2 linked regions of the Gemmatimonas phototrophica genome follow. Each later gene encodes a partner of the first gene's protein in a complex. Links are inferred from orthologs where the notes say so. Each region holds a gene or a part of one and is shown on either strand. Other genes may lie near its edges. The genes, in order: accD and accB.

The links.
Region 2: the proteins of accD (region 1) and accB are in contact, whole or in part, in a solved structure (PDB 8UXZ), measured with the Escherichia coli proteins. The link is inferred for Gemmatimonas phototrophica from one-to-one orthologs.

Annotation. Positions count from the first base shown.
Region 1 is NZ_CP011454.1:2,265,645-2,280,329, reverse strand. What follows is about bases 11,923-14,685. They hold accD (acetyl-CoA carboxylase, carboxyltransferase subunit beta), read left to right. Parts: upstream 11,923-12,750; coding sequence 12,751-13,620; downstream 13,621-14,685. Other genes in these bases: GEMMAAP_RS09575 (bifunctional folylpolyglutamate synthase/dihydrofolate synthase), read left to right, coding at 13,761-14,685; rodA (rod shape-determining protein RodA), read left to right, coding at 11,923-12,640. In the rest of the region: GEMMAAP_RS09630 (serine/threonine-protein kinase), read right to left, coding at 1-1,504; rpsO (30S ribosomal protein S15), read left to right, coding at 1,642-1,902; GEMMAAP_RS09620 (polyribonucleotide nucleotidyltransferase), read left to right, coding at 1,984-4,176; GEMMAAP_RS09615 (M16 family metallopeptidase), read left to right, coding at 4,097-5,440; ald (alanine dehydrogenase), read left to right, coding at 5,467-6,579; GEMMAAP_RS09605 (rod shape-determining protein), read left to right, coding at 6,852-7,889; rod shape-determining protein MreC, read left to right, coding at 7,925-9,058; GEMMAAP_RS09595 (rod shape-determining protein MreD), read left to right, coding at 9,058-9,567; mrdA (penicillin-binding protein 2), read left to right, coding at 9,610-11,370; more of rodA, read left to right, coding at 11,375-11,922.
Region 2 is NZ_CP011454.1:2,371,697-2,386,444, reverse strand. The notes cover bases 5,146-7,971. They hold accB (acetyl-CoA carboxylase biotin carboxyl carrier protein), read left to right. Parts: upstream 5,146-6,221; coding sequence 6,222-6,722; downstream 6,723-7,971. Other genes in these bases: GEMMAAP_RS10110 (type IV pilus twitching motility protein PilT), read left to right, coding at 6,734-7,912; GEMMAAP_RS10120 (M24 family metallopeptidase), read left to right, coding at 5,146-6,168. In the rest of the region: GEMMAAP_RS10135 (peptidyl-prolyl cis-trans isomerase), read right to left, coding at 1-1,814; GEMMAAP_RS10130 (tetratricopeptide repeat protein), read left to right, coding at 2,094-4,604; aroQ (type II 3-dehydroquinate dehydratase), read left to right, coding at 4,601-5,041; more of GEMMAAP_RS10120, read left to right, coding at 5,059-5,145; accC (acetyl-CoA carboxylase biotin carboxylase subunit), read left to right, coding at 7,973-9,331; GEMMAAP_RS10100 (2-phosphosulfolactate phosphatase), read left to right, coding at 9,331-10,077; GEMMAAP_RS10095 (FtsK/SpoIIIE family DNA translocase), read left to right, coding at 10,099-12,441; GEMMAAP_RS10090 (TonB-dependent receptor), read left to right, coding at 12,701-14,748. UniProt on the Escherichia coli protein: This protein is a component of the acetyl coenzyme A carboxylase complex; first, biotin carboxylase catalyzes the carboxylation of the carrier protein and then the transcarboxylase transfers the carboxyl group to form malonyl-CoA.

The sequences.
Region 1 (14,685 bases):
TGACATAGCGGCCGGTGGGCAGGGAATAGGATTCCGTACTGTCGGCTCGCGTTTCGTAGCTGCGGCCGCCGTCCACCGGCACAAAAGTGACGCGGGCATCACGGGGTTCGACCCGGAACCGCACCACCGCGCATCCCCGGACTGGCAGCTCCAGCGTGACGACCTGACCCGCCTTGAGCTGAGTCAGCACGGTATCCCGGAGCGCCGTCCGACAGGTCGTGGGAGCGTCGGGAACCACCGCCTTGACCGCCAGGCGTGCCGTCACCGGCACCTCGCCGCTGAACCGGCCGGTACCCATTAGGCGATTGTCGATGTACAGGAGGGCCGAATCGGTGGTTGACAGCTCAAGGGTCACGGTGCGCGGGAGGGGCGTGCGGGCGCGCCTCCCTGGTGGGGTGTCGCGTTTCGCGGGCAGGCTATCGAGCACGAGAGGCGCCGCCATGGCGGAATCGCCGCCCGCGGCCACCGCGACCGCACTGTCCGAGCGGAGTCGAAGGGTGTCGGTGGCGACGCCCCCCGCATTGACTTGCAGCGGCCGATCCCACGCCATCCAGCCAATGACCGCGCCCACAGACAGCAGGGCGAGCACCGGCCAGAACCGAGAGACGGACGGGAGTGGCGCTCGGAAGGCATCCACCGTGTTGGAGCCCAGGCGGGGAAGCCCGGTACTGCGGTCGGGGGCGGTAGGCAGGGCGGCGAGGGCATCGACCACCTGAAGGGCATTGGTAAACCGCGCGCCGGGCTCCTTGGCCATCAGCCGAAGTAGCAGTGCTCCAAACTCGGGCGTCAGCTCCGGTACCAAGGAGCGAGGGTCCGGGGGGGGCGTCTCAATGTGATCCCGCGCGACGGCGTACCAGTCATCGCCATCAAAGGGCAGGGCACCGGTGGCGGCCCGGTAGAGCGTCACCCCGAGAGAGTACAAGTCACTGCGCCCATCGAGCTCTTTCCCGCGGGCCTGTTCCGGACTGAAGTAGTGCGGGGTCCCCTGCACCTGATTGGTGTCTCCCAGCGACGTCCCGACCGCGAGGGCGCGGGCGAGCCCGAAATCGGCCACGACGGCATCGCCATCCTGGTCCAGCAGGATATTGTCCGGCTTGATGTCGCGATGAACGACCTGGCTGGCGTGGGCGACCGACAGGGCCGCGGCGATCCCGATGCCGAGCCGGACGACATCGGCCTCAGGCAACCGTCCCACCAGATTCAGCCGCCGCCCGAGCGTCAGCGGGTACAGGTCCATAGCCACAAAGGCCGCCCCGTCCACCTGTCCCACGTCGCGCACCGTCACGATGTTCGGGTGCCGCAAGCGCGCCGCCGTGGCGGCCTCCCGTCGGAATCGGGCTTCAGCGAGGTCTTGGCCGGCGTATTCGGGACGGAGAATCTTGAGGGCGACCGGGATCTCCAGATCGAGATCCACCGCCTCATAGACCCACGAAAAGGCGCCCGTCCCCAAATGACGGGTCACCCGGTACTTCCCGATTGTTCGCCCCAGATAGCGGTCGGGCACGTCTTGGTCCTTTACAGGGGGGGCTAAGTCGAGTAAGCTACCGTGCTTCCTGCAATTGCGCGCTCTAAACCCGCGGTGAATGTCACGCACCAACTTGCGCGACGACAGCTCGGATAACGGCTGAGAATACAACGACGATGGCGTTCGACAAGGCTACCACGATCGACAAGTACCGGGCCCACGAAGGGGACACCGGTTCGACCCGCGTACAGATTGCCCTCCTCACGGAGCGCATCAACTACCTGACGGGTCATTTCCGTACGCATGCGAAGGACCATCATGGTCGTCGCGGCCTCCTCAAGATGGTTGGCAAGCGCCGCCGTCTGCTGGACTATTTGAAGCGTACGGACGTGCAGCAGTATCGCACGCTCGTGCAGGACCTTGGACTCCGCTACTAAAAGCGGTTCTGTCACGTCGTCGCGCGGGGGCACCACTGCCTGCCGCGCGATTTGCGTTCTCATGAGGCTACAAAGCAGATGATGCATCGAATCGAGCGGACGTTCGCCGGTCGCCCTCTGGTTATCGAAACCGGACGTATGGCGAAGCAGGCAGCGGGTTCCGCAGTAGTGCAGTTCGGCGAGACCATGGTGCTCGCCGCCGTGACGGTCAGCGAGAACAAGAGCCCGCTCCCGTTCTTCCCGCTGACGGTCGAGTACAAGGAAAAGACCTACGCCGCCGGCAAGATTCCGGGTGGGTTCATCAAGCGCGAAGGGCGTCCGCATGATCACGAGATCCTTGCGGCGCGCATCATCGACCGCTCCATCCGGCCATTGTTCCCGGAAGGCTTCCAGAACGAAGTGCAGGTCTTCATCTACGTCATCTCGGCCGACCAGGAGAATGACGCCGATGTACTCGCGCTCGTCGCGGCTTCCTTCGCGCTGAACGCGTCGAAGATTCCGTTCCTCGGCCCCATCGCCGGCGTGCGTGTCGGTCGCGTGCAGGGACACTGGGTGCTCAACCCCACGTTCCAGCAGCTCGCGTTCTCCGACCTGGAGCTCGTGGTCGCCGGTTCGAAGGATTCCATCGTGATGGTGGAAGGTGGCGCGCTCGAAGTGTCTGAAGAGGACGTGCTCGAGTCGCTGCGCCTGTCGCACGACGGCATTCGTGAGCTTATTGCGGCGCAGGAGGAACTGCTCGCCAAGGTACAGCAGCCGAAAATGTCGTGGACGAAGGCCGAGACGCCGGAAGGCATCGTGGTGCGCGTGAAGGAGCTTGCATCGGGTCGAGTGCGTGAAGCGCTCAATCAGAAGGACAAGCACACGCGCGTCGAGGCCGTGGAGCGCACCAAGAAGGAACTCGCCGAAGGCCTGCTGGCAGAGTTCCCCGACAACGCCAAGGACATTCACACCATCCTCGGCGACGTCGAATATCACGAACTGCGTGCGCAGGTGCTCGATACCAATCTGCGTGTCGACGGGCGCAAGCCGAACGAAGTGCGTGGCATCAGCATCGACAACGGTGTGCTGCCGCGCGCGCATGGCTCGTCGCTCTTCACGCGTGGTCAGACGCAGGCGCTCGTGGCCGCGACCCTCGGTACTGCGAAGGACGCGCAACGTCTCGATTCCATCAAGGAAGCGGGCGAAGTCACGCGCTCGTTCATGTTGCACTACAACTTCCCGCCGTTCTCCACCGGTGAAGTGCGTCCGATGCGTGGCACCAGCCGCCGCGAAATCGGTCACGGCAATCTCGCCGAGCGTGCCATTCAGGGCGTGCTCCCCGACTTCGCCGACTTCCCGTACACCATCCGCATCGTCTCCGACGTGCTCGAGTCGAACGGCTCGTCGTCGATGGCGTCGGTGTGTGGCGGCTCGCTCGCCCTGTTCGATGCCGGCGTGCCCATGAAGGCGGCCGTCGCCGGCGTCGCAATGGGTCTGATCAAGGAAGGCAAGAAGTACGCGATCCTCACCGACATCCTTGGCACCGAAGATCATCTCGGCGATATGGACTTCAAGGTCGCGGGCACGACGGAAGGCATCACGTCTATCCAGATGGACATCAAGATCGAAGGGCTCGACCTCAAGATCATGGAAGAGGCCCTCACGCAGGCCAAGGAAGGACGTCTCCACATTCTCGGTGAAATGAGCAAGTCGCTCGCGACGCCGCGGACGGAGCTGTCCAAGTACGCGCCACGCATCGTGACGGTGCAGATCCCGGTCGACAAGATTGGTGAACTGATCGGTCCGAAGGGCAAGAACATCCGCGGCATTCAGGAAGAGACGGGTGCCGAGCTCACCGTGGATGACGACGGTACCGTGACGATTGCTGCTGTCGGCGGCGAGAGCATGGAGCGCGCGAAGCAGATGGTGCAGGCCATCACCGCGGAAGCGGTGGTCGGTGAGACGTACGAAGGCACCGTGAAGACGGTCACCGCGTTCGGCGCCTTCGTCGAGATCATGCCCGGCACTGAAGCGCTGCTGCACGTCTCCGAGATGAAGTGGGAGCGTGTCGAGAAGCCCGAAGACGTGTGCAAGAAGGGTGATCGTGTCACGGTCAAGCTCGTTGACCGCGATGAGCGTGGCCGCCTGCGCCTCAGCATGAAGGCGTTGCTGCCCAAGCCGGAAGGCATGGCCGACGAGCCGGAGCGCCCCCGTCGTGAAGACGGTGAGCGCAGCGGTGGCGGCGATCGTGGTGGACGTGGTGGACGGAACGGCGGTGGTCGCGATCGGCGCTAAGCCTCTGGGCGCTCCGGCGCCCACGCTGCACCGTACGGACCTTCCCAATGGACTGACCGTGCTCTCGGAAGCCGTTCCGGGAGCGCGGTCGGTTGCTTTCGGCGCCTGGGTTCGCGCAGCGACATTGCATGAACACCCCGAGCAGATGGGGGTCTCCCATTTGCTCGAACACATGGTGTTCAAGGGCACCCGATCGCGGAGTGCCCAGGAAATCGCGTTGTCCCTCGAAACCCTCGGGGGCTCGCTCGATGCGTACACCGAACGCGAGCACACGTCCTATCAGGCTCGTGTGCTCGACGAGCATCTGGCGGAAGCCGCGCATGTCATTGGGGAACTCATCTTTCATCCGCTGCTGCGATCGGAGGATCTCGCGCTTGAGCGCAAGGTGATCCTTGAAGAGATCAGCATGGTGGAGGACACGCCCGACGACATCATTTTCGATGTGCACAACCGTGCGCTGTGGGGAGACCATCCTCACGGCTTCGCGATTCTCGGAACCCGCGACACGGTCAAGACACTCGATGTCCCGGACATCCGGGCCCTCCACGCGCGGGCATATCATCCCGGGCGATTGGTGGTTGCCGCGTCGGGACGTGTTGAGCATGAGCAGCTGCTTGAAACACTGCGACAGACCGGGTGGATGGACATCCCGAAAGGTGATGTCACGCCGTTCCCGGTGGATCCGGTGGAAGTGGCTGGACCGCATGCGGAGCACATCAAGCGCAAGGACATCGGCCAGACGCACATCGTGCTTGGCGGGCAGGGCATCGCTCATGGCGATGATCGCCGTTATGCCTTTGCGTTGATCGACATGTTGTTGGGCGGCGGTATGAGTTCGCGCCTGTTTCAGCGGGTCCGCGAGGAGCTAGGCCTCGCATACAGCGTGCACAGCTTCAGCAGCGCGTACGCCGATACCGGATCGCACGGTGTGTATCTGGCGAGTGCACCGGAGACGGCGCAACAGGCCATCGACGCGGTCCGTGAGGTTCTGCGTGGAGTGGCACTGAATGGTTTGACGGCCAGTGAGTTGGCGGCGGGAAAGCGTCAGTTACGTGGGCAGTTGGTGATGTCCATGGAAGGCGTCTCCTCGCGCATGTATCGGGCGGCAACGACCGCGCTGTACGGCGAGCCGTTCCGCACGATTGACGAGCTGATGGCGCTCGTGGATGCCATCGACGAAGATCAGGTGCGCGACGTGGCGCGCGATTTCTTCGATCCGGATCGACACATTCTCGTCAGTCTCGGCCCCAAAGCGGTCCGCTGACGAACTCCCCCTATCCAGAATCGACTATGCGTATCGGTGTACCGAAGGAGATCAAGACCAACGAGAACCGTGTGGCTTTGGTCCCGGCTGGCGCGGAGGCGCTGGTGGCATCGGGCCACGACGTTTTCATCGAAACCGGGGCCGGCATTGGCAGCGGTTTCGAAGATGCGGCCTACGTGGCCGTTGGCGCTCAGATCGTTCCCGACGCGGCCTCCGCGTGGGGGAAAGCGGAGCTGCTTCTCAAGGTCAAGGAGCCCATCGCGCCGGAGTGGCAGTATCTGCGCCCGGACCTCACGCTGTTCACGTATTTCCATTTTGCCGCCGATGAAGCGCTGACCCAGGCGCACCTGGCCAGCGGAGCCACCTGCATTGCGTACGAGACCGTCGAACTCCCGAATCGCGATCTGCCGTTGCTGATTCCAATGTCTGAGGTGGCGGGGCGCATGGCGGTGCAGGAAGGGGCCAAGTACCTCGAAAAGCTGTATGGTGGTCGTGGCGTACTGCTGGGTGGCGTGCCGGGCGTGGCGCCGGCCAAGGTCGTAATTCTGGGCGGCGGCATTGTGGGCGTGAACGCCGCGAAGATGGCGGCGGGACTCGGTGCCAAGGTGGTGGTGCTCGACCTGTCGTTGGAGCGCCTGCGCTACCTGTCCGACGTCATGCCGGCCAACGTGCAGCTTGTTCACTCCAACCGACACAACATCCTTGAGCAGATCAGCACCTGTGACCTGGTCATTGGTGGAGTGCTCATTCCGGGTGCCAAAGCCCCCAAGCTCGTGCGGCGCGCCGATCTGGCCAAGATGCGTCCGGGAGCGGTAATCGTGGACGTGGCGGTGGATCAGGGTGGTTGCGTGGAGACGATCAAGCCGACCACACATGAGAATCCCACGTACACCGTGGACGGTATCATCCACTATGGCGTCGCCAACATGCCAGGGGCCGTGCCGCGCACGTCCACCTTGGCGCTCACCAATGCGACGTTGCCCTATACGCTGCAGCTGGCGAACAAGGGATGGAAGAAGGCGCTGAAGGACAATGGCGCGCTGCTGAAGGGGCTCAACATGTCCGGCGGAAAGGTCACCTTTCCGGGAGTGGCGGAAGCGTTCGGGATGGAGCTCACCGACCCCTCTTCGTTCCTCTGACCGGTATGGGGGGCCACTGGTGCCCGACGATCGCCTTGGTAGCTGCCCCTGATGGCACGCGGCCGGTCCCTGATGGGACCGGCCGCTTTTTTTGGTGTGACCGCGGAACTTTGCGGCCACCACGGACCTGACCGCTGACGGCGGCAGTGCGCTAGGTCACGATATTCCAACAGCTTGTCCGCTCTGGCGTGAGCCAATACGTTACCGTATACGTCGCTGCCCGTTTTTCACAGGCGCCACCCTCCGGTGTCGCGCCGCCCCGGTCTCTCTGGATGTTCTGGCCCTTCAGTAAGTCGAACTCGTTCTTCCCGGCGAATGCCATCGCCGTAGACCTTGGCACTGCCAATACGCTGATCTATGTGAAAGGCGAGGGGATCGTGCTGAACGAGCCCTCTGTCGTCGCGCTCGACCGTGAGACCAAGAAGATCAAGGGCGTTGGCCTCGAGGCCAAGCGCATGCTCGGGCGGACCCCCGATGGCATCATGGCCGTCCGGCCCATGAAGGACGGCGTGATCGCCGACTTCGATGTGACGGAAAAGATGCTGCGCTATTTCCTGACGCTGGTGATCGACAAGCACGTCTTCAAGGTGAAGCCGCGCGTGATCGTGTGCGTGCCGTCGGGCATTACGGAAGTGGAAAAGCGCGCCGTGCGAGACTCGGCACTCGGCGCTGGCGCCAAAGAAGTCTTCATGGTGACGGAACCCATGGCGGCGGCCATCGGCGTGGGTCTTCCGGTGGAGTCGCCCACGGGCAACATGGTGATCGACATCGGCGGGGGCACCACGGAGATCGCCGTCATCGCGCTGTCTGGCATCGTCAGCGATACCTCCATTCGTACTGGTGGCGATGAGCTGGACATCAGCATCGTGCAGTTCATGCGCAAGAACTACAATCTGCTGATCGGTGAGCCCACGGCGGAGCAGATCAAGATTCAGATCGGTTCGGCGTATCCGGTGGGCGAAGAACGTGAAATGGAAGTGAAGGGGCGCGATCTGGTCTCTGGCATTCCCAAGACGGTGCGCGTGCACTCCAGTGAAATTCGGGAAGCGGTGCAGGAACCCATTCAGCAGATTGTGGATGCGGTGCGGCGCGCGCTCGAAATCACCCCGCCGGAGTTGGCCTCGGACATCGTGGATCGCGGCATCGTGATGACCGGCGGCGGAGCGCTCATTCGCGGACTGGATGTGCTGCTCTCTCAGGAAACGGGGCTGCCCATTCATGTTGACGAGGATCCGCTCACGTGTGTCGTGCGTGGGACCGGCAAGATTCTTGATGATGAAGAGAAGTACTGGTCGGTGTTGACCACCTGAGTCACATCATTCCCCTTTTCACTCGCTGAATACGCGTGGCACGGAACGTTCGCGGCGAAGGGCGTCTCGACACCGGCCTCGTGCTGGTGTGCGTGGCATTGTCGGTCCTGGCTTTTCTTTCTCCGCGGCGCACGCGTGAAGACGTGGCCGCGCTGCTGCGCGCCACGGTGCTGTCGCCGCTGGTGCAACTCGAAGGGCGAGCCGCCACCATTCGCGCCGCTGTGGTGGCGCGCAATGACTTGCTGGTCACACGCGGGCGTGCGGTCACGGACACGCTGAGCCTGCGTGCCATCAGCGACGAGAACAGAACACTCCGCCAACTGCTTGGGTTGTCGGCGCGCTTGCAGGATGGCTTTGTGCCGGCGGAGCTGTTGCCCATTCGTGGTGGGGACGAATTCTCCATTGCGTTAACGGTGGGGAGTGACGTTGGCGTGCAGCCGTATCAGCCGGTGGTGACCGCTGATGGTCTGGTGGGCATGGTGGTTTCTGTCGATCGCACGACGAGCACGGCGCTCACGTGGGCACATCCCGATTTTCGGGTGAGCGTCATGAGTGCTGATCAGAACGCCTTCGGAATTATGCAGCCCCATCTGGCAGAAGGCGCCGAGCGGTGGTTGCTGGAAATGCGGGGCGTGCCGTTTCGCGCCAAACTGGATACCGGAACCCTCATTGTGAGTTCCGGGCTCGGGGCCACCTATCCCCGCGGCATTCCTGTCGGCACGGTGATCGGGGAATTGAGCACACCGGAAAAGTGGGCCCGGACGTATCTGGTGAAACCTGCGGTGTTGCCGGAGAATATTGGTCCGGTGCTGGTCTTGTTGCCGGGACGAGCGCAGCGCGGCGTGAATGGGGTGTGGACAAGCGCGGCAGCAGCGGACAGCGCCGCACGTGCGGTCGCCGCCGCGGGCGATTCGCTGGCGCGCGTCACCGCTCTCGATGAACTGGCCGCCCGTCGTGCCGCGCTGGACTCCCTGAGTGCCGACAGTCTGTCGCTGGCGGATACCATTGGCGGCGGGTTCGGCACCCGTGCCGACAGCAGCCTTCGAGGGGATAGCACGCGGATCCGACGTCCGGACTCCGGCACCGTGCGCGTGCCATTGCCGGTACGCGCTCTGGCGCCGCGTCCCCCCTTGGCCCGTCCCACGGTGCCGCCAAGGGAGCGTCGTTGATGCGGTCCGCTTCACAGTCTCCCGGAATCGGCAGCGCCCTGCGCGCGTGGCTCGGGTTTGCCCTGCTCATTGTCGCGCAGTTCAGCGTGCGTCCACTCATTGCCGGGCGCGCCGCGGCGGACTTCGCCGTGATCGCGGTGCTCTTCTCTGCCGTACGTATGCGTCCGGGGTATGCGGCATTGACCGGCTTTCTCACCGGGCTCGCGCTTGATGCCTTGGCTCCGGGAAGTTTTGGTGCCAGTGCCATTGTGCTCACGCTCGTGGCCTTTGGGGCATCGTGGCTCAAAGCCGTGTTCTTTGCCGACCACGTGGCACTCACCGGGTTGTTTGTCTTTGGCGCCAAGTGGCTGTTTGATATTGCCATGACGTTGCTCACCGGGGTTGGTGCGGGTGTGTCCCTGTTGGTGTCACTGTTGGTCTGGGCGCCACTGTCGGCGGCGCTGACGGCCATCATCGCGGTCCTGTTGCTGGTGTTGTTCCGTCCGTTGTATCGACCACACTCGTTGTAATGGTGGCGCACGGGTGCGCCCCGATCAGGTGAGGATGGCGGCATGAGTTACCATCCCAATTCCGTCTTGCGCCGCGCGCGGGTGGCGCGGGCGCTGCTGGTGCTCATTTTTACCGTGCTTGGCGGTGCGTTCTTCCGCACGCAGGTCTTGCAGAATGCCGAGTTCGTGCTGGCATCGGAAAGCAATCGTTTGCGGGAGGTACCACTTCCGGGGGCGCGCGGCATCATTTACGACCGCCATGGCGCCATCATTGCCGAAAACCTCCCCGGTTACTCCGTCTCGATCCTGAGTCCAACCACGGACTCCTTGCGATCGGCGTTACGGTCCCTGTCGCGCATCATCGAGATCGATTCGGCGCAGCAGGCGCTGGCCATTCGTCGCTATCGGGCAGCGCCAACACGACCGGCCGTGATCTTCAACGATGCCAGCTTTCAAGTGGTGTCCGTGCTGGAGGAGCGACGCTCGGAGTTTCCCGGGTTGATCATTCAAAGCGCACCCAAACGCTACTATCCGGATGCGCAGGCGGTCGCGGCGCTGGTTGGATATACCGGTGAAATTTCCCCGGAGCAGCTCGAGCTGCCGCGCTACGATGCCTACAAGGCGGGACAACAGGTGGGCAAAGGCGGACTCGAACTGCAGTACGAAGAGCAGTTGCGCGCTCGTGAAGGGAGTCGGTTCGTCGAGGTGGATGCGAAGAATCGTGTGGTTCGCGACAATGGCGTGCGCCCGGAGGTACAACCCGAGGCGCCACCGCCATTGCGCACCAACATCGATCTCGATCTCCAGCGGTATTCGCATGAGTACTTCGGCGACTCGCTGCGTGGTGCCGTGGTGGCCCTCGAGCCGCAGACGGGCGGTGTACTCGCCATCTACAGCGCCCCCAGCTACGACATCAACCGGTTCATCGGTGGAGTGTCGAATGCGTACTACAAGGAATTGCAGGAGCACCAGTACACGCCGCTCTTCAACCGCGCGTTGTCGGGGCGATATCCGCCCGCGTCCACCTGGAAGCTGGCCACGGCCGCCCTGGGCATGGAGCTTGGCCTCGTCACCATGGAGACGCACATGGAGACGCCCTGTACGGGCGGCTACTACTACGGGCGTGTCTTCAAATGCTGGGACAAGCGTGGACACGGGGATATCACGCTGGCGCAGGCGATCGCCAAGTCGTGCGACGTGTACTTCTATCAGCTCGGGCTCAAGATCGGCATCACGCGGTTGCTCGCGGGCGGTGTGCGGCTGGGTTTCGGCGAACCCACGGGCATTGATATGCCCGGAGAAAAGCGTTCCATCTGGCCGCGCAGCACGGAGTACTTTGACCGCACGTACGGGCCTCGCGGCTGGAACAAGTCGGTGGTGTTGAGCCTGTCCATTGGACAGGCGGACAACTCACAGACGCCCATCAACATGGCGCGCTTTTATACGGCGCTCGCCACGGACGGCTACGCCGCCACGCCGCAGATTGTCGCGCGTACTCCGGAACGCAAGAAGCTGCTCAATCTCAACGCCGAACAGATCAAGAGCATTCAAGTGGCGCTGGCCGATGTCGTGAGCCGTGGCACGGCGGCGGGTGCCCAGATTCAGGGACTGACCATTGCCGGCAAGACGGGCACGGCACAGGTCACTGGGCAGGAAGACTACGCCTGGTTCGTCGGCTATGCGCCGGCAGACAAGCCGAGAATCGTGCTGGCCATCATTATCGAAGAAGGGCTGCACGGTTCAACGGCCGCCAAGGTTGCCACCAAGCTCATGGAACGCTATCTGAAGGCTAAGCTGACCATGACCGCCGTTACCAACGACTGAGCCAATGGCCTCCACGGGTATCCTCAGGCGGCAGAGTGTTGATGTCCCACTGCTGCTGACCGCCTTGCTGCTGACCCTGTTCGGGTTGGCGATGGTGTTTTCGGCTGGCCAGATGGACGTGCCCGACCCGGCCCTGGAAGGGTTGTGGAAGCGGCAGATCACGTGGGTCGTTCTCGCGCTGGGAGCGGCATGGACCGTCACCCGCGGATCGGTGCGGCTCATTGAGTGGAGCGCCTGGCCGCTGTATCTCATGAGTATCGTGCTGCTGATTGCCGTCTTGTTCGTCGGGAGCGGCGGCGGGACGGCGCGGAGCATGAATGGCTGGCTGACGATCGCCGGTCGGCGGGTCGGACAACCGTCCGAGTTGGCAAAGCTCGCCACCACGCTGATGCTCGCCAGAACGCTGGCCATGCAGCGGGATACCGTCCGATCCTTGCTGGAGCTATGGAAGCCCCTGACGATCGTTGGCGTACCGTGGGTTCTCGTCATGCTGCAGCCAGACCTTGGCACCGGCATGGTCTTTGTCGGCATTTGTTTCGCCATGCTGTTTTGGGCCGGTGTCCCGTGGCCACTGCTGGTGATGCTGGCCAGTCCGGGGGTGAGCCTGATCCTGGCGTTCAGCACCGGGTTGTGGGGGGCGTGGTTTCTCATCCTCGTGGCGCTTGTGCTCTGGTTTCGTCCGTTCCTGGTTGAAGGGGTCGTCCTGATTGTGGCCAACGTGGTCATGGGCGTCGTGGCGCCGCTGCTTTGGGACAAGCTCAAGCCGTATCAGCAGCGACGATTCCTGGTCTTCATTGACCCGGCGTATGACGCGCAAGGTGCCGGCTACAACGTCATTCAGAGCAAGGTGGCCATCGGCTCTGGTGGTTTGTTCGGCAAGGGCTTCACCCTCGGCACCCAGAAACGCCTGAGCTTTCTGCCGGAACGCCAGACCGACTTCATTTTTTCCGTCGTTGGCGAAGAGTTGGGGTTTGTCGGGGTGTGCGTTGCCTTGTCGCTGTTCCTGGCGCTGTTTCTGCGCAGCACCCGGGTGGCAACCCGTGCGGCCGACGCCTTCCCCAGTCTCGTGGCCTTCGGGTTGATGTCCGCGTGGTTCGTTCATGTCATCGTCAATGTCGGGATGACGCTCAACCTCATGCCGGTCACCGGCATCCCGCTCCCCTTCTTCAGCGCCGGTGGCTCATTCCTGCTCGTCAGCTGGCTTTCCGTCGCGGTGCTGCTCCGAATATCCGCAGAGGGGCGGGGGCAACCGGACGCGCTGGGGTTATGACGTCCCCCCCAGCCTTCCCCTCGAAGCAGGGCCGGAGGGCGCAGTTTAACGGGCTGGGCTATTCGCAAGGTCTAGCCTTCCGCGCCCGAAGTTCCGATCTTATCCCTCCTATGGCCTGGTTTCGGAAAGAAAGAAAGCCCCGTCAGCCGCGACGTGAACGCCTCGAGATTCCCCCCGATACGTGGGAGAAGTGCGAGGCCTGTGGGCACACGGATATCCGTGACAAGTTTTTGAGGAACCTCAACGTGTGCCCGGCGTGTGACTTCCACCGGCGCATGCGGGCGTGGGACTACGCCGGGTCATTGATTGACGAGGGGACGCTGAACGAAATCGGGGGCGAACTGCGCTCGGTCGATCCGCTCGGGTTCCCCGATTATCCGGCCCGCCTCAAGCGCGCCCTGGCCAATGCCGGCGACAGTGATGCCATCCTGACCGTGGTCGGCCAGCTGGAAGGGATGCCGGTAGGCATCGGCGTGATGGATTTTGCCTTCATGGGCGGTTCCATGGGCTCGGTTGTGGGTGAGAAAATCGCCCGCCTTGGCCAGCGCTCGCTTGAAAAGAAGCACCCCCTGGTCATCGTCTCGCAGTCGGGCGGCGCCCGCATGCAGGAGGGTATCCTGTCGCTCATGCAAATGGCCAAGGCCTCGGCGGTCTTGTCGCAGCTCGCTGAGCGGCGGATTCCGTACATCTCGGTGCTCACCAATCCCACCACGGGTGGCGTAAGCGCGAGCTATGCCATGTTGGGCGATGCCATTCTGGCGGAGCCGGGCGCGGTCATCGGGTTTGCCGGTCCGCGTGTCATCAAGCAGACGCTTGGCCAGGATTTGCCTGAGGGGTTCCAGACCGCGGAGTTCCTGCTGGAAAAGGGGATGGTGGATCGCGTGGTGCACCGGAAGGAGATGCGCGCCACGTTGTCCCGCTTGCTGCGGCACATGACTGGTCGGCCGTCGGCTGCCGGTTATGACCAGCAGGAAAGCTGACCGGCGAGCGCCCGCTGGACCCACGGGCACCACGGACCGTCGCGCCCCAACGGCCTGACGAAACGGAAACGGCGTACCACGCGGCGCTCCGTCGTCTTTTTGCGCGTACCGGCGGGGCGTGGCGCCTTGGCCTTGAGCGCGTGTCGGCGCTGCTGGCCGACCTTGGCCAGCCACAGGACGCTTATCCGGTCTTCCACGTCGCGGGCACCAACGGCAAGGGAAGTACCGTTGCCACTTTGGATGCCCTGCTGCGCGGTTCCGGGTTACGGGTGGGTCGCTACACGTCGCCACATCTCGTGGACTTCTCCGAGCGCATCGTGATCGATGGTGTGCCAATGTCGCACGCGGCCATTACCGAATGGCTCACCCGTTGGGAACCTCGCCTCACGGAACTGGGGGCCACGTTTTTCGAAGCCACAACGGCGATGGCGCTCAGCTACTTCGCGGCAGCGGGGGTAGATGTCGCGATCGTCGAAGTGGGCCTCGGGGGAAGACTCGACGCGACCAATGTGGTCTCGCCGCTGGCCGCCGGGGTCACGCAGATCGGGTTTGACCACATGGAGTTTCTCGGGGAGACGCTCGAGGCCATCGCGACGGAGAAGGCAGGGATCTTCAAGCCCGTGACCGTCGCGGTCGTTGGGGACACGCAGCCAGCTATTCGCGAGTTCCTGCGGGCGCGGGCGGTCGGCGCGGGGGCGACTCCCGTGCTGGTTACGGGTGAAGACTGGCAGGTCCGTGACGTGGTGGTCGATGCACTTGGCACGAGCTTCACGCTGGCATCGGGGGGGACGGAAAGGCGCCTCACGACGCCGTTGGTAGGACATTTTCAGGCGCACAATACGGCGGTGGCCCTCGCCATGCTTCGTGGGGCAGGGGGGCGCTGGGCCGACATCGAGGCGAATGCCGCCACACTGTTGCCTGGAGTGCATCTGGCGGGGCGGTTCCATCTTGCGGCTCCCTGGCTGTTCGATGTGGCGCACAATGCTGACGGGGCGGCCACGGTGGTTGCCAACCTCGTCGCGGTCGGCCTGCCCCATCCCATTACGGCCGTCGTCTGTGTGCTGC
Region 2 (14,748 bases), 110 kb from region 1 along the record:
CGCAACTGCGACAGCACTTCCGTGCGACGGTCATCGACCTTCACACTCTCACGCAGGTTGGTCAGGAACTCATCGACTTTCTGCTGGCGGGCCGACTGCAGGAACTGCTGGCGCTGAATGGACTTCTCGGCTTCGAACGCCTGCCGATTCGCTTCCGTACGGGCATCCACCCGCATGACGACCATGGCTTCGAGCGCCGTGAACGGGCCAGCCACCTGACCCACAGGGGCCGCGAACGCCGCACCGATGGCAGGAGTGAACTGACCGAGTCCCGGCACAGCATCCACGCGCGCGAACGGCGCAGACTTCTCGACCTGCAGGTTTCGCTGGGCCGCGACGGCCTCAAGGCTGGACGCTTTGGCCGCCTGGGCCAACTGTTCGCCCATCGGGCGCAGCTTCTCGACGCGCTTGTCACGTGACAGGCGACGACGAATGTCCTCCTTCACTGCCGACAACGGCTGCGGGCCACCCTTCGAGAGTGAATCCAACCGGGCGATGTAATACGCATCCGGCGAATCGAACAGGTCCGAGGTTTCTCCCGGGCGCACGCCGGAGAAGGCCCAGGCGCTGACGCTGGGGACATAGCGGCCGGCGAACGACAGCGGCTCCTTCTCGATCACCACGGCCGCAGCCGCAGTGAGGCCGAGCATCTTGGCGGCCTCGTCAAACGCCTTGGGATCTTCCTGGCTACCCGCCTTGCTGGCCAGCGAGTCGGCCCGGCGATCGGTGCGCGTCGCGCTCGAATCACTCTGGCCAATGGTCACCAGAATGTGCCGGAGGTCCAACGTATCGCCCTTCTTGTCATCAACACGAATGATGTGCCAGCCGAATGGGGTCAGCACGGGCTGCGAGATCTCACCCACCTTCAGTGCGTACGCGGCGTCTTCGAACTTGGGGGTGAAGCGGCCCTTGGGACCACGACCCAGCGCCCCGCCGTTCAGGGCGGAGACCGAGTCAGTGGACGAGCGCGTCGCTACCTCTTCGAACTTGGCGCCACCGGCGATTTCGGCACGCAAGGCGTCGATGCGAGCCTTGGCGTCGCTGGAGTCCGCGGCGGTGACGGACCGGGGAACCGTCAGCAGGGAGACGACCGCCCGTGATGGGCGCTCAAACCGCTTCTTGTTCCGTTCGTAGAAAGCCGAAATCTCCGCGTCTGTGACACTCACGGCCGTATCTGTAAGGGCCGCCGTGGAGAGGACCACGTAACTCACCGTGGCGCTGTCGTGACGGTCACGATACACCTGCCAGAGACGCTCGTCCGAAATGTACGCCCCACTGGCGATCTGGTCGAACAGCTTCTGCTTGGGGATCTCGTTGCGATAGTACGCCTCAAGACCTGCCAGCATGCCCGACTGGCGCGCCATGGGGCTGCTCAACAGCCGGATGTACTTCTGCATGTCGAACTGGCCATCGGTTTGCAGGTCCGGGGACTGCATTGCCTGGGGGGGCGGGGCCATTCGTGCCGCTTGGAGGATTTCGTCGTCAGTAATCGTGATGCCCCGACGCTTGTATTCCTGCTGCAGCAGCAGATCCGTCACGAGTTCGTTGAACGCACGCTCTTCGAGCTGCTGCCGTTCATCGAGCGTGATGGCGCTGCCCAGTTGCTGCTGGCGCTCCTGTTCGAGCGCGGTGACAGCGTTCTGCCAGGTGGTGAGGAGAATTTCCTCGCCATTCACCGTGGCGATGGACGTGGTGGTGGTCACCGGAGCACGACCAGCCAAGCCCGAGGTCTCGTACAGCAGGAAGCTGCCAACGAACGCCACGATGAGGATGATCCAGATGTACTTCGCGGCGCTCCGCATCGATTGCAGCACGGGGCGTGACTCCTTCGGTCGGAAAAAACGGGCAAACGGAAAGGCACACGCACCTCCCTGGAGACGGGCGTGTACCGAAGAGTCTGGAAAGCTAGCCAGCGCGTTCTCCTAAAGGCAAGACACGCCACGACTTCCTATTCACGTGATCACAATTGACTTCCCGCCGGTTGCAGGCGAAGAATTCCCAGTCTTCGCCAGTGCCGCCATGTTTCACCTGCCGGATGCCGCCGGTGTGACACCGGCAACTGCGCGGGATACCACCTTGAGGGCAACGCACGGATGAGCACTGCCGCCCGGATCGACGAGCTCCGGAAAAAGTTCGAGGAGAACCCGCGCCGCTTTTTTGCGCCGCTGGCCAACGAACTCCGGAAAGCCGGAGACTTGACGCAGGCCATCGCGCTCTGTCGCGAGCACCTGCCCAAGCAGCCCGGTCATATGAGTGGGTATATCGTCTTCGGCCAGGCCCTCTTTGAGAGTGGCGAACTGGACGAGGGTCGGGTGGTATTCGAGCAGGCTCTGGCGCTCGATCCCGAGAACCTCATCGCGTTGCACCATCTTGGGCATATTGCCCGGCAGGTTGGTGACACGGCTACCGCACGGCGGTGGTATGAGCGGGCTCTCGAAACGGACCCCCGGAACGACGACATCGCGCATCAGCTGGCCGCTCTGGCGACCCCGATACGTCCCATGGCGGCGGTTCGAACCCCGCCGGTGGCCGTACCCGCGGTGGTAGCCGAGGAGCCCTCGGCCTCTGCGCCGTCCGCCGAGCCCCTTGAGGATCTCGACTTTCTGTCCCTCGGGGCCATCCCGGTGCGGACGGATCTGGGGGCAATCGCGACTCCCCCATATCCGCAAAATGCGGTGGGCGACCTGCCGTTGGCGCCGACCCCTGACGCCGCCATGCGCGCCGTTGACTTCGACGAGGTCAATGCGAGCCTCCGGCATCCGGAGTCGCATGCATTCTTCGATCTGGAAGCTATTGAATCGGCCGGCAATGCCTTGGGGGCAGAGGCGACCGACGCCGCGGTGGTGGAAGTGGAGCTCAGCCACACGCCTGCCGAGCCCATTGACCTTGGCTTCGACCCCCTGACCGAGTCGCCTGCAGCTGAGGCGCCGGTGGCAGAGGAGCCGCTGGCGGCTGACGTCGGTGAATTGGTTGAGGTAGCGTTTGTTGAGGTGGCGGAAGCGCGCCCGATGATTGACGCACCCACTGGTCAGGCGATGGCGGATGATCCCTTCGGCTTCGAAGAAGAGCTGCCGGCCGAAGAGTCCACTCTGGCGCTGACCTCGGCCGAGCCGACCGAGACGCCGGCACCGTCCGATCTGGCGGTTGAATTTGAAGAGGGGTTGGTCACTGCGGATTGGCCGGATACGACGGAGTTCACGTCGCGCCAGCCAACCCCACGGCAGGTTACGCCACTCAGTGTTGAGGTGCTCCCAGAAGCGGCGGAAGCGTTTGGCCGTGAGCCGCGGGATCCAGTCGTCGCGCCTCTGCCGTTGCCCGAACCGGAAGTTCTTGGCGAAGAGGCGGATCTGGTGGCGCTGAGCGCGTCGCCGACACCGGCCTGGTCTACACCAGCGTGGACAACGCCAACGCCAGAAAACGCCCTCCAGTTCATCGATGTCGGGGCTGCCGATGGCCCGACAGTTGAGGTGGCTGTCGATGGCTCGGATACCGTGGTCGATGAGGTGGTCGATGAGGTGGTCGATGAGGTGGTGGGCGAGGCCGGCCCATTGCTGGACGCGGCGATCACGTCCGAGTCGCCGGCCTATGAGGCAGTGCCCATTGGCGCCCTCGACGAAGTCGATGATCTGGTCAGTGCGGCGGACCCGCGCGAAGAGTTGCCGTGGCTGGCCGCCAGTGGAACACCGTCTGACGATGTTGCGGCCATTGTGCAGGCCATGGAGCAAGATGCCCGTGCGAGTGGGGAACCCGACGACGTGTCGGTGGACGAACTGTCGGACGACGAGTCCGCGGATGCGACCGAGTCGGCTCCGGCATTCGTAACGGAAACCATGGGCGAATTGCTCGTCGCGCAGGGATTTGTCGATCGGGCCGTGGTTGTGTACGAGGAGCTGGTACGTCGCCGTCCCTACGATCCCGTGTTGTCGGCGCGCCTGGCAGAACTGCAGGAACAGGTCACGGCGGCGGCGCCCGTGTCGTTGTACACCGCGCGTGAGCGTTTCGCGGCATTGGCGGCCCGACGAGTTCCTCGCCGCACCCCACCGCGGGCGGCCACGCCCGTCGCGTCCGCGTCGGTGACCCCGTTGTCGGCCACGCCCATGCCTACTCCGGCGCTCCAGTCGGAGGGCGTGCCGTCGCCAGACTCGCTCGCGGCCCTGTTCGGTGCATCGGCGGAAGCGCAGGACAATGACGCTGCTCAGGTATTGGCCGACGCGTTCGCGCCAATGCCGTTGGAGACGGGGGCTGTGGGCAATTCGTTCGCCGACAGCTTCTTTGGCGACCCGGGCGTCTCACGGGAGCCCACTCCGGCGTATGGCGCCGTACGTCAGCCCACGCCAATCAGATCGTCCGCATTTCCCACTCCTCACGCGTCATCCCCGGCGGTGTCCGCCGCTGGTCCCGCCACGCCGATGTCAGCACCGGCCGTTGGCAGTGGGGGGGATTTCTCCTTTGACCGGTTCTTCCCCGACCCTGCCGCGAGCAGTGCGGCGGCTCCATCGGCTGAGCCCCCGTCAGCGAGCATGGCGGAGAGCGACCCTTCGGTGCGAACCAGCGACGATCTGGCGCAGTTCTCTGCCTGGCTCAAGGGATTGGGGAACGCGTGATCATTGGCGTGCTGAATGGCCCCAATCTCAACCTGCTTGGTACACGTGAGCCGTCCATTTACGGGACGGCTTCGCTGTCAGACATCCTGGCCGGTCTCGTGCCTGTCGCCGAATCCCTCGGCGTCGAGCTGCGAGACTATCAGGCGAATGGGGAAGGGCAGCTCATTGACCAGCTACACGCCTGGCGCGGGGTGGTGAGCGGTGTCGTGGTGAACGCTGGGGCCTACACGCACACCAGCCTCGCGTTGCGGGATGCCCTGACGGCCACCGCGCTTCCCTTCGTTGAAGTGCATTTGTCCAATATTCACGCCCGTGAACCTGAGCGCCGTCACTCCATGCTCGCGAGCGCGTCGTTGGGGATGGTCTGTGGATTCGGAGCGCACGGGTATGAGTTTGCGCTGCGCGGCCTCATCCATACGTTGCGTTCCCGCGGCTGAAGGCGTAGCATCGCGCCATGCGCGCTGATGCAGAGGTACCCGCTGACTTCCGGCCCCGCCGTCTCGCCGCCCTACGAGACGCGATTGGCCGCGCCGACCTGGATGGCCTGCTCGTCACGGCGCTCCCCAACATCCGCTACCTCACCGGGTTTTCGGGGAGCAGTGCGCTGCTGTTCGTCACGGCGCGCGAATGTGTCCTGTTTACCGATTTCCGCTACGAAACGCAGGTCGGGGATGAAGTAGGCGGGGCCGCTACGGTTCGCATCGAGCCCACCAGCCTTTGGACCGGACTCTGGCCGGCGATTGTGGGGATGGCCGGGGTCGAGCGCATCGGCTTTGAGTCCGCACACCTGATGCACCGTGACTTCGCCCGGTTGCTGGAGCAGGGCAGTCGCTGGCAATGGCGGCCGGCCATTGAGTTGGTGGAGACGTTGCGAGCGGTCAAAGACCCTGGCGAAGTGGCCGCGATTGAGCGAGCGGTCCAAATGGCGCAAACGGCGCTGGAGCACACCCTGAAGGAATTGGTGCCCGGCTTGACGGAGACCGCGGTCGCTGGCCGGTTGGAGCGGCATCTGCGGGAGACTGGAAGCGAGGCGTTTCCTTTTCCTTCCATTGTTGCGTCGGGGCCTCGCTCGGCCCTTCCTCATGCGCGCGCCGCCGATCGCCTGCTCGCCAAAGGTGATCTGGTGCTGCTGGACTTCGGAGCGGTGGCGGACGGATACTGCTCGGATATCACCCGGACGGTTGTTCTAGGGAGCGCGTCTGCGGAACAGCGGGAAGTCTATGACATCGTTCTGGAAGCAAATATTCGCGCTTCGGGTGCGGTTCGGGCCGGTATGCTGGGGATGGCTGCAGATGCGGTGGCAAGAGACTACATTGCCGCGTGTGGGTACGGCGAGGCGTTCGGGCATTCACTGGGCCATGGTATTGGTCTGGAAGTGCACGAGTCGCCTCGTTTGGCCCGAACCGTCGACGCTCCCCTTGCCACTGGTATGGTGGTCACTATCGAGCCGGGCATCTATCGCCCGGATTGGGGTGGGGTGAGAATCGAGGACGATGTCCTGATCACAGACGCCGGGGCCCGGGTACTTACCGGTTTCCCTCGGCAGTTGCTCGAAATCGCCTGATCTCTGCGCTGTCGGCCCTTTGGGTTGCCGCGCATTCCCCAGCCTTTCCCGCCATGATCGACCTGCGCTACGTGAAGAAGCTGATCGAGATGCTCGACGGCTCCACCGTGGATTCCATTGAGATCTCCTCCGACAAGGGGATGAAGCTCCGTATCTCGAAGAGTCCGCAGCAGCGCGGCGTAACCGTAGCGCAGGCCATGCCGGCTGCCATGCCCATGCCCGCACCAGCCGTGTTGCCTGCCGCGCCGGCAGCGCGTCCTGCAGAGGAGGGGGGGACGGTGGTGCCGAAAGCCGAGGCACCGAAGTCTGCGGCCCTCGAGATCAAGTCGCCCATGGTGGGGACGTTCTACACGGCGCCAGAGCCGGGTGCGAAGCCGTACGTGTCGGTCGGCGATCGTATCAGCAAGGGCCAGATCGTCTGCATCATCGAAGCGATGAAGATCATGAACGAGCTAGAGTCGGAGTTCGACGGGGTCGTCCGTGAGATCAGTGTCTCCGACGCGCATCCGGTGGAATACGGCCAAGTCCTCTACCGCATTGATCCAACCGGCTGAGACATGACGACATGACGATGGTCTCCGGCGCCGCGACTGGCGCCGCCCCCAGTGCGACACCGGCGACAGGCCTTGACCTCAAGGCTGCGCTCCAGCGTATGGTGCGAGAAGGGGCGTCCGACCTGCATCTCAAGGTCGGCCGTCCTCCCACGCTGCGATTGCACGGAGACCTCGTTCCCCTCGAAATGCCGCCCATGCGGCCCGAGGAATTGCGAGCGCTGGCGGAACATCTGCTTCCGCCAGCGCAATTGCGCGAGTTCGTGGAGATGCGCGAATCAGACTTCGCCATCAATGTGCCAGGCATCGGTCGCTTCCGCGTCAACGTCTACCAGCAGAAGGGCACCGTGGCGTTCGCCATGCGCGCCATCGCGCACGCGGCGTCCAGTATTCGCGACCTCAATCTGCCCTCGGTCCTCGAGCACATCTCGCTCAAGCCGCGTGGACTGGTGCTGGTGACAGGCGTGACGGGCTCCGGGAAGAGCACGGCGCTCGCGGCCATGATTCAGTACATCAATGAGCGCCGCAACGCGAATATCATCACCATTGAAGATCCCATTGAATTTGTGCACCGTGATGTGAAGTGTCACATCAACCAGCGTGAAGTCGGTACCGACACCTCCTCCTTCTCGCAGGCGTTGCGTCGGGTGCTCCGGCAGGACCCGGATGTCATCATGATCGGTGAAATCCGTGACCTTGAGACGCTGGAGGTGGCACTCAAGGCCGCCGGCACCGGTCACCTGGTCTTTTCCACGCTGCACACCACGGACGCGACCCTGACGATCAATCGGGTGTTGTCGTTCTACCCGCCGCACCAGCAGAACGAGGTGCGTTTCGCACTGGCCAATGCGTTGTCGGCGGTGGTCTCACTGCGACTGGTACCGCGCGCCGATCAGCCCGGCCGCGTCCCGGCCTGTGAAATTCTGGTGAATACGGAAGCCGTCCGCGACCAGATCCGCGACCTGTCTTCGGCGCTGAATATCCCCGACCTGATCAAGGAAGGCAGCGTCGCGTACGGGATGCAGAGCTTCGACCAGTCCCTCATGAACTGGTACTCGCGTGGCGTGATCTCCTACGAGAATGCGCTGTTCAATGCCACCAACCCGGCCGAGTTTGCGCTGCGGGTGCAGGGGGTGGACGGGGCGAGCGACACCTCATTTTCGGGCTTCAAGCCGGGCAGCAGCGCCGGCTGAAGCGGTAACCGGGCGGTGTAAAGGGCTGGCGGCAAGCGCGTTACCTCGCCACCATAGGGGATGTTCAAAAAGGTCCTCATCGCCAACCGCGGGGAAATCGCCCTCCGCGTAATTCGCGCCTGCCGTGAGCTGGATATCCAGACGGTCGCCGTGTACTCGGAAGCTGACCGTGAGTCGCTCCATGTCCGGTACGCCGACGATGACGTGTGCATTGGGCCCCCCTCGGGTCGTGAATCATATCTGAAGATCCCGCGGCTCATTGCGGCCGCGGAAATTACCGGGGCGGATGCGATCCACCCGGGCTATGGGTTTCTGGCCGAAAACGCCGAGTTTGCGGAAACGTGTCGTGCCTCGGGCATCACGTTCATCGGCCCGACCCCCGAGCAAATCCGCGTGATGGGCGACAAAGCGTCGGCCCGGCGGGCAATGCAGGAGGTCGGGGTCCCCATCGTGCCAGGGTCCCCGGGACCGGTGGAAGATCCGGAGGAGGCGCTCGAGTTCGCCCGTGGTATCGGTTTTCCGGTCATCATCAAGGCGGCGGCTGGTGGCGGCGGCAAGGGGATGCGCGTGGCCCGCGACCCCGATGATTTCCTGCGCTCCTTCCAACTGGCCCGTTCCGAAGCGCTCTCGGCCTTCGGCAACGGCGACGTGTACGTGGAGAAGTTCCTTGAACGTCCCCGTCACGTGGAGTTTCAGGTCATGGGGGACATGCACGGCAATGTCATTCACCTCGGCGAGCGCGATTGTTCTGTTCAGCGTCGGCATCAAAAGCTGATCGAAGAAGCACCGTGCCCGGTGATGACGCCCGAGCTGCGGGAGCGCATGGGGGAAGCGGCAACACGTGGGGCCAAGGCCATCAACTACGTTGGCGCGGGCACCATTGAAATGCTCCTCGACGAAGACGGCTCATTTTACTTCATGGAGATGAACACCCGCATTCAAGTGGAGCATCCGGTCACCGAGATGCTGACCGGGGTGGATCTGGTGAAGGAACAGATCCGCGTGGCGGCCGGCTTGCCGTTGTCGGTGAAGGAAGTGCCGCCGTTCCGTGGCCACGTCATCGAGTGCCGCGTGAACGCCGAAGATCCGTCGCGGAATTTCCAGCCGTCGCCCGGCAAGCTTGAAGTGTTTCATCAGCCCGGCGGTCCGGGAGTGCGCATTGATACGCATGCGTATGCGGGATACACCGTGCCACCGTATTATGACTCGATGATTGCCAAGCTCATCGTGCAGGGAAACACGCGCGAGGAAGCCCTCAAGCGCATGCAGATTGCCTTGGAGAGTTTTGTGGTGGAGGGGGTGAAGACCACCATGCCGTTTCTGGCCCGCGTGATGCAACACCCCGGCTTCCAGGCGGGTAAAGTGCACACCAAGTGGCTCGAGTTTGAAGGCGCGGACCTCCTCAGGGACCCGTCTTAGTGCGAATCGACGTGCTGCTCGGCGAGGCCCCCGTGGCGCCCGCCGATGTGGCCGATCGCGTGGTGGTGGTGATCGATGTCCTGCGCGCCGCCACCACGGTGGCGACGGCGTTGGCTAACGGCGCCCGCGCCGTGATTCCGTTCGAGACGATCGAAGAAACCGTCATGCGGGCCAAGGCGTATGCCCGCGGGGAAGTGCAACTGGCGGGCGAGCGGCGCATGGTTCGGCCTGAGAGCTTTGACCTCGGGAACTCGCCGTTGGAGTACACGGCCGAAGCGGTCTCGGGCCGAACCATCCTGTACAGCACCACCAACGGCACAGCCGCGCTGACGTCGGCGCAGGGCGCGCGCAGCTGTTTTTTCGCGGCATTCGTCAATGCGGCCGCGACGGTGGCGGCCGTACGTGAGGCGTTGAATGACGGCGCCGACGTAACGGTGGTGTGTGCCGGTCATGAACGACATCTCGCGCTGGAAGATGTGGTGTGCGCGGGTCGTCTGGTGCGCGGCATTGCCGAGGGTCGGCACGATGTGGTGCGTGGTGATGGCGCGCGCGTGGCCGAGGCCGTCGAGCGTCCCTTTGTGGGTGGAATCGCGAGTGTTGCATTTGAGGCCGCCCATGCCCGCTCGCTCGCCGCGAACGGATTTGAAGCGGATGTACAGGCGTGCTTATCGCTGGACCGTTTTGATGTCGCGGTGCGCTACCATGACCGGCAACTGCAGTTGGCCGGCGTGACGGCGTCGCGCTAGCGGTCGGCGTCCGGAGGAGGCATGGAAAAACAGCTGCTGCGACGCGAACTGGGGGCCATTGGTCTCAGTCTGTTGTCGGTGTTCCTGGTGGGCGCACTGATGTTTCAGCGGACGCCGTCCAGCAGTGTGTCCTGCGGAGATGCCGTTGGACCGTTCGGGCCGGCCGGGACCATCGCACGCTGTATCCTCGTCTCTGCCGTTGGCATCCCCGGCATGGTGCTCATTGCTCTTGGGTGTCTTGTGGTGGCGCTGGCCATGTTCGGGCGCATTCGGCGGGCGGATGATGCCTCCGATTGGACGCTCCTCTTTGCCGGGACGGTCATGTTGGTGCCCGTGGCCATTGGATTGGCTCTGGGTGGTGAACCGGCCGCTTCTGATGGCGCAGGCTTGTGGGGTAGCTTTGCGGCCTTCTATCTGCGAAAAGGGCTGGGGACGGCCGGTGCGTGGATCGCCTTTGTCCTTGCCACCAGTGCCCTGACTGTCGCGACGCTGCGGTGGAACCCCATTCGGTTGCTGGTTGGTCCGGGGACGTCGGGGGCAGAGAAGGCGGCGGGGCCCGCGTGGACGCCGACGCTCGCAGAGCGGCTGGCTCCGGACCCGGAAGAGATGCCGGCGATCGACCCCGCTTTGGCGCGCGATGTGCTGAGTACGTCGCCGACCCGCTCGCGCAACAAGGATGTGGTGGTGGAAGACGCGCCGGCCGAGCCAGCGCGTGACGGCGTAGCCGACCGCAAGGGCCGGAAGGGGAAGGACTCGCGCGAAGAGTCGGTGGAGGCTGCGCTCGACCAGCAGGCGGAACCGGCGGCATTCAGCGAGGACCTGCCGCCCACGGAACTGCTCACGGCAGCCCCTGTGCGCAATGCGGATCAGGGGAAGCGCGAACTCGATCTGGCCGGTGAAAAGCTCATGAACACCTTGCGCACCTTCAAGGTGGACGGTGAACTGGTTGGGCGGACGACCGGTCCGACGGTGACACAGTTCGAAATTGAACCGGCGGCCGGCATCAAGGTACGGCAAATTGCCGCGTTGGCCGATGACCTGGCGCTGGCGATGCGTGCGCCGAGCATTCGCATCGTCGCGCCAATTCCCGGTCGTGGCGCGGTGGGCGTGGAAGTACCAAACCCCACGCCGGAAATGGTCGTGCTACGCGAGGTGCTGGAGGCGGCGGAGTTTCGCTCGGCGCGCGCGGCGCTGCCGATCGCGCTCGGGAAGGATCTGGAGGGGCGGCCGGTGCTGGCTGATCTCGCCAAAATGCCGCACCTGCTGATTGCCGGTGCGACCGGGTCCGGCAAATCCGTGTGCGTGAATACGATCATCACCAGTCTGGTCTATCGGCACACGCCGCGGACACTGCGTTTTCTGATGGTCGATCCGAAGATGGTGGAACTCAGCGTGTACAACACGCTGCCGCATCTCCGGCACAAGGTCATTACTGATAACCGTGACGCCGCGGCGGTACTCAAGTGGGCCGTGATGGAGATGCAGGATCGCTACCGGCTGCTTGAAGCCAACGGCTGCCGGAACCTGCAGGAGTTCAACAAGCGCGTCGCGCAGCACGCGGTTGGCGAGGGGGGGCCAGTGCTCAAGCCCCGCAGTCCCGATGTGGCCTTTGAAGATCGGACGTACACCGCCGGGATTCTGCCGTATATCGTGGTGGTGATTGATGAAATGGCCGACCTGATGATGACGGTGCAAGGCGAGGTAGAGACGCCGATCGCCATGCTGGCACAGAAGGCGCGTGCTATCGGCATTCACCTCATTCTGGCCACCCAGCGTCCCAGCGTGAACGTGATCACAGGGCTCATCAAGGCGAACTTCCCGTGCCGGATTGCCTTTCGGGTCGCCTCGCAGGTGGACAGCCGGACCATCATCGACGGTGCCGGGGCCGAAGCGCTGTTGGGCAACGGCGACATGCTGTTCATTCCGCCTGGGAAATCGGAGCCCTCGCGTTTGCAGGGCGCGTATCTGTCCAGCGAGGATACGGAAAAGTTGCTGCGATGGTATGACGACGCGCGGGCTCGCCTGGAGGCGGATGCGGCTGGCGGTCCCGGTTATTCGGAACCTGACATTCTGGAAACGGTCCGGGCGCAGGAGGCGAAAGCGGCCGGCGACGACGACGATGACGCCACCGGGTCCGATGATCGCGACGCCCGATTCCGGGAGGCGGCGGAAGTGGTGATCCAGCACCGTCAGGGATCGACCTCGCTGTTGCAGCGCCGACTGAAGATTGGCTACGGCCGGGCGGCACGCATTATCGATCAACTCGAAGCTGCGGGGGTGCTGGCGCCTTCGGAAGGTGCGGCCCGTCCACGGGATGTGCTCGTCGGGGTGCAGGATCTGGACCGCATCTGCGGCGAGGCGTAAACTCGGCGCGGCGTCGAAACGCTGGGCATGGCAAGTATTCGACTGGCCCCGTGCTCAGGAGTCCTCCGCCAACGTTTCTGGTTGCTTTAACGCCGCTTTGTCTCGTTTGTGTATTGACGAGTAAGGCTCACTCCGCCAACGTAGGGACATTCCGCATATCCCACCGGCGTACCGGATGAGCGGATTCCTACCTCAGTGGCGGCGAATCATCGTCGCCCCGCCGAACCTCGAAGTTTTTCCCTCCCACACGAGGTGTGTGATGTCCCTGTTTTTCCGTCGTGTAATCGCGTCTGCCGTGCTGGCGCTGGGCATAGTGCCCGTGGCCGCCGCGCAGCTTGACGCGCAGTCGGGCTCGATCACCGGCAAGGTGACCGATGCCTCGACCGGGCGGCCAATCGAAAATGTTGGCGTGAAGGCCCAGGCCGCGGGCGGACAGGCATATGGCGGGATCACCGGGCCGGACGGCAGTTTCCGCGTGGTCGGACTTGCCAACGCCTCGTACACGGTAACGGCGCGGCTGATCGGTTACGAAAGCAAGGCCGTCCAGAATGTCCGTCCCGGTCAGGTGGTCAATTTTGCGTTGAATCAAGCCGTATCCACCCTCTCACAAACCGTGGTGACGGCCAGCCGCGCCCGGCCGGAAAAGGCGCTCGATGCACCGGCGTCGATCTCGGTGATCTCCAGTGAGCGGATCGAGTCCACGCCCGCCGTCACGGTTACCGATCACCTGCGTACCACGCCTGGTGTCGATATCAATCGGGGCGGTATTGCGCAGGCCAACGTGGTGGCCCGTGGTTTCAACAATGCGTTCAGCGGGTCCATGCTCATGCTGCAGGACTACCGCTTTGCCGGCGTGCCGTCGTTGCGCGTGAACGTACCCTTCCTGTTTACGGGCACCAACGAAGACATCGATCGCATGGAGGTGCTGCTCGGGCCGGCGTCCGCGCTGTACGGTCCGAACAGCTCCAACGGTGTGCTGCACGTCATCACGAAGTCGCCCTTCAATTCACAGGGGACGACGATCAGCGTGGACGGCGGCGAGCGTTCGGTGATCCGTACCGGTGTGCGGACGGCGCAGAAACTCAATGAGAACGTGGCCTTCAAGCTCTCCGGCGAATACATGCAGGGGCGCGATTGGGAGTACAACGATCGCAGTGAGCCCACGCTGTTCCCGAGCACGAGCAACGTTCCCGCAGCGCGCCGCGGGCTGGCCAATCAGCGTGACTTTGATCTCCAGCGCTTCACCGGCGAAGCGCGTGTCGATGTTCGGCCCACGGTGAATACCGAAGCCATTACGACGGTGGGCTACACGAAGGTCGGTAGCGGCATCGAACTCACGGGCGCCAATGGATCGGCGCAGATCAAGAATTGGACGTATCTCAGCGTCCAGCAGCGTTTCCGCTGGAACAAGTTCTTTGCCCAGGCCTTCCTGAACAGCAGCAACGCCGGCAATGACGATGCGCAGGATGCCAGTGGCACATACCTGCTGCGTTCGGGCCAGCCCATCGTTGACAAGTCGCGAGTGGCGGCTGGTCAGGTTCAGCACGGGTTCGATATGGGCAAGAAGCAGACGTTCACCTACGGCGTCGATTACATCTGGACGAACCCGCAGACGGGAAACACGATCAACGGCGTGAATGAGGACGTGGACAACGTCACCGAGTACGGGGCGTATGTGCAGTCCACGACGCGTCCGAACAAGTACCTCGAGGTGTTACTGGCGGCGCGTGGTGACGGGAACAATGTCATCAAGGGCCAGTTCTTCTCGCCCCGGGCCGCCATCATTCTCAAGCCGGCGGAAAATCAGAATATTCGGTTCACGTACAACCGGGCCTTCTCGACGCCCGCCAATTTCTCCTTTTTCCTCGATCTCATTCAGTCGCCCAATGTGGGCGGTTCCGGATTCGATATCCGGGCGCGCGGCAATCCGCCAAAGGAAGGGTTCCAGTTCGCGCGCAACTGCAACGGCAGTGCGTTGGGCTCGTTGTGCATGAAGTCGGCCTACGCCAACGGCGGGAACTTCACCGGTACTTCGGCCGCTGCCGCATTCCCCGGCGCCATTCAGGCGCTCTCCCCGCGCTTGATCCCGGGTATTGCGGCCGCCCTGCAGCAGAACGGCTTTACCGCGGCACAGGCGACGGCGCTGGCCACGGGTGCCGTGCAGTACCTGGGGAGCCGTTCTCCCACGTCCGCCGATCTTGCCACGCGCGTGTCGTATATCACCGCCCCCACGACGGCGGTCACCGATGCACAGCTGCAGGATATCCGTCCCCTGGCGGCATCGTTCAACAACACGTTTGAAATCGG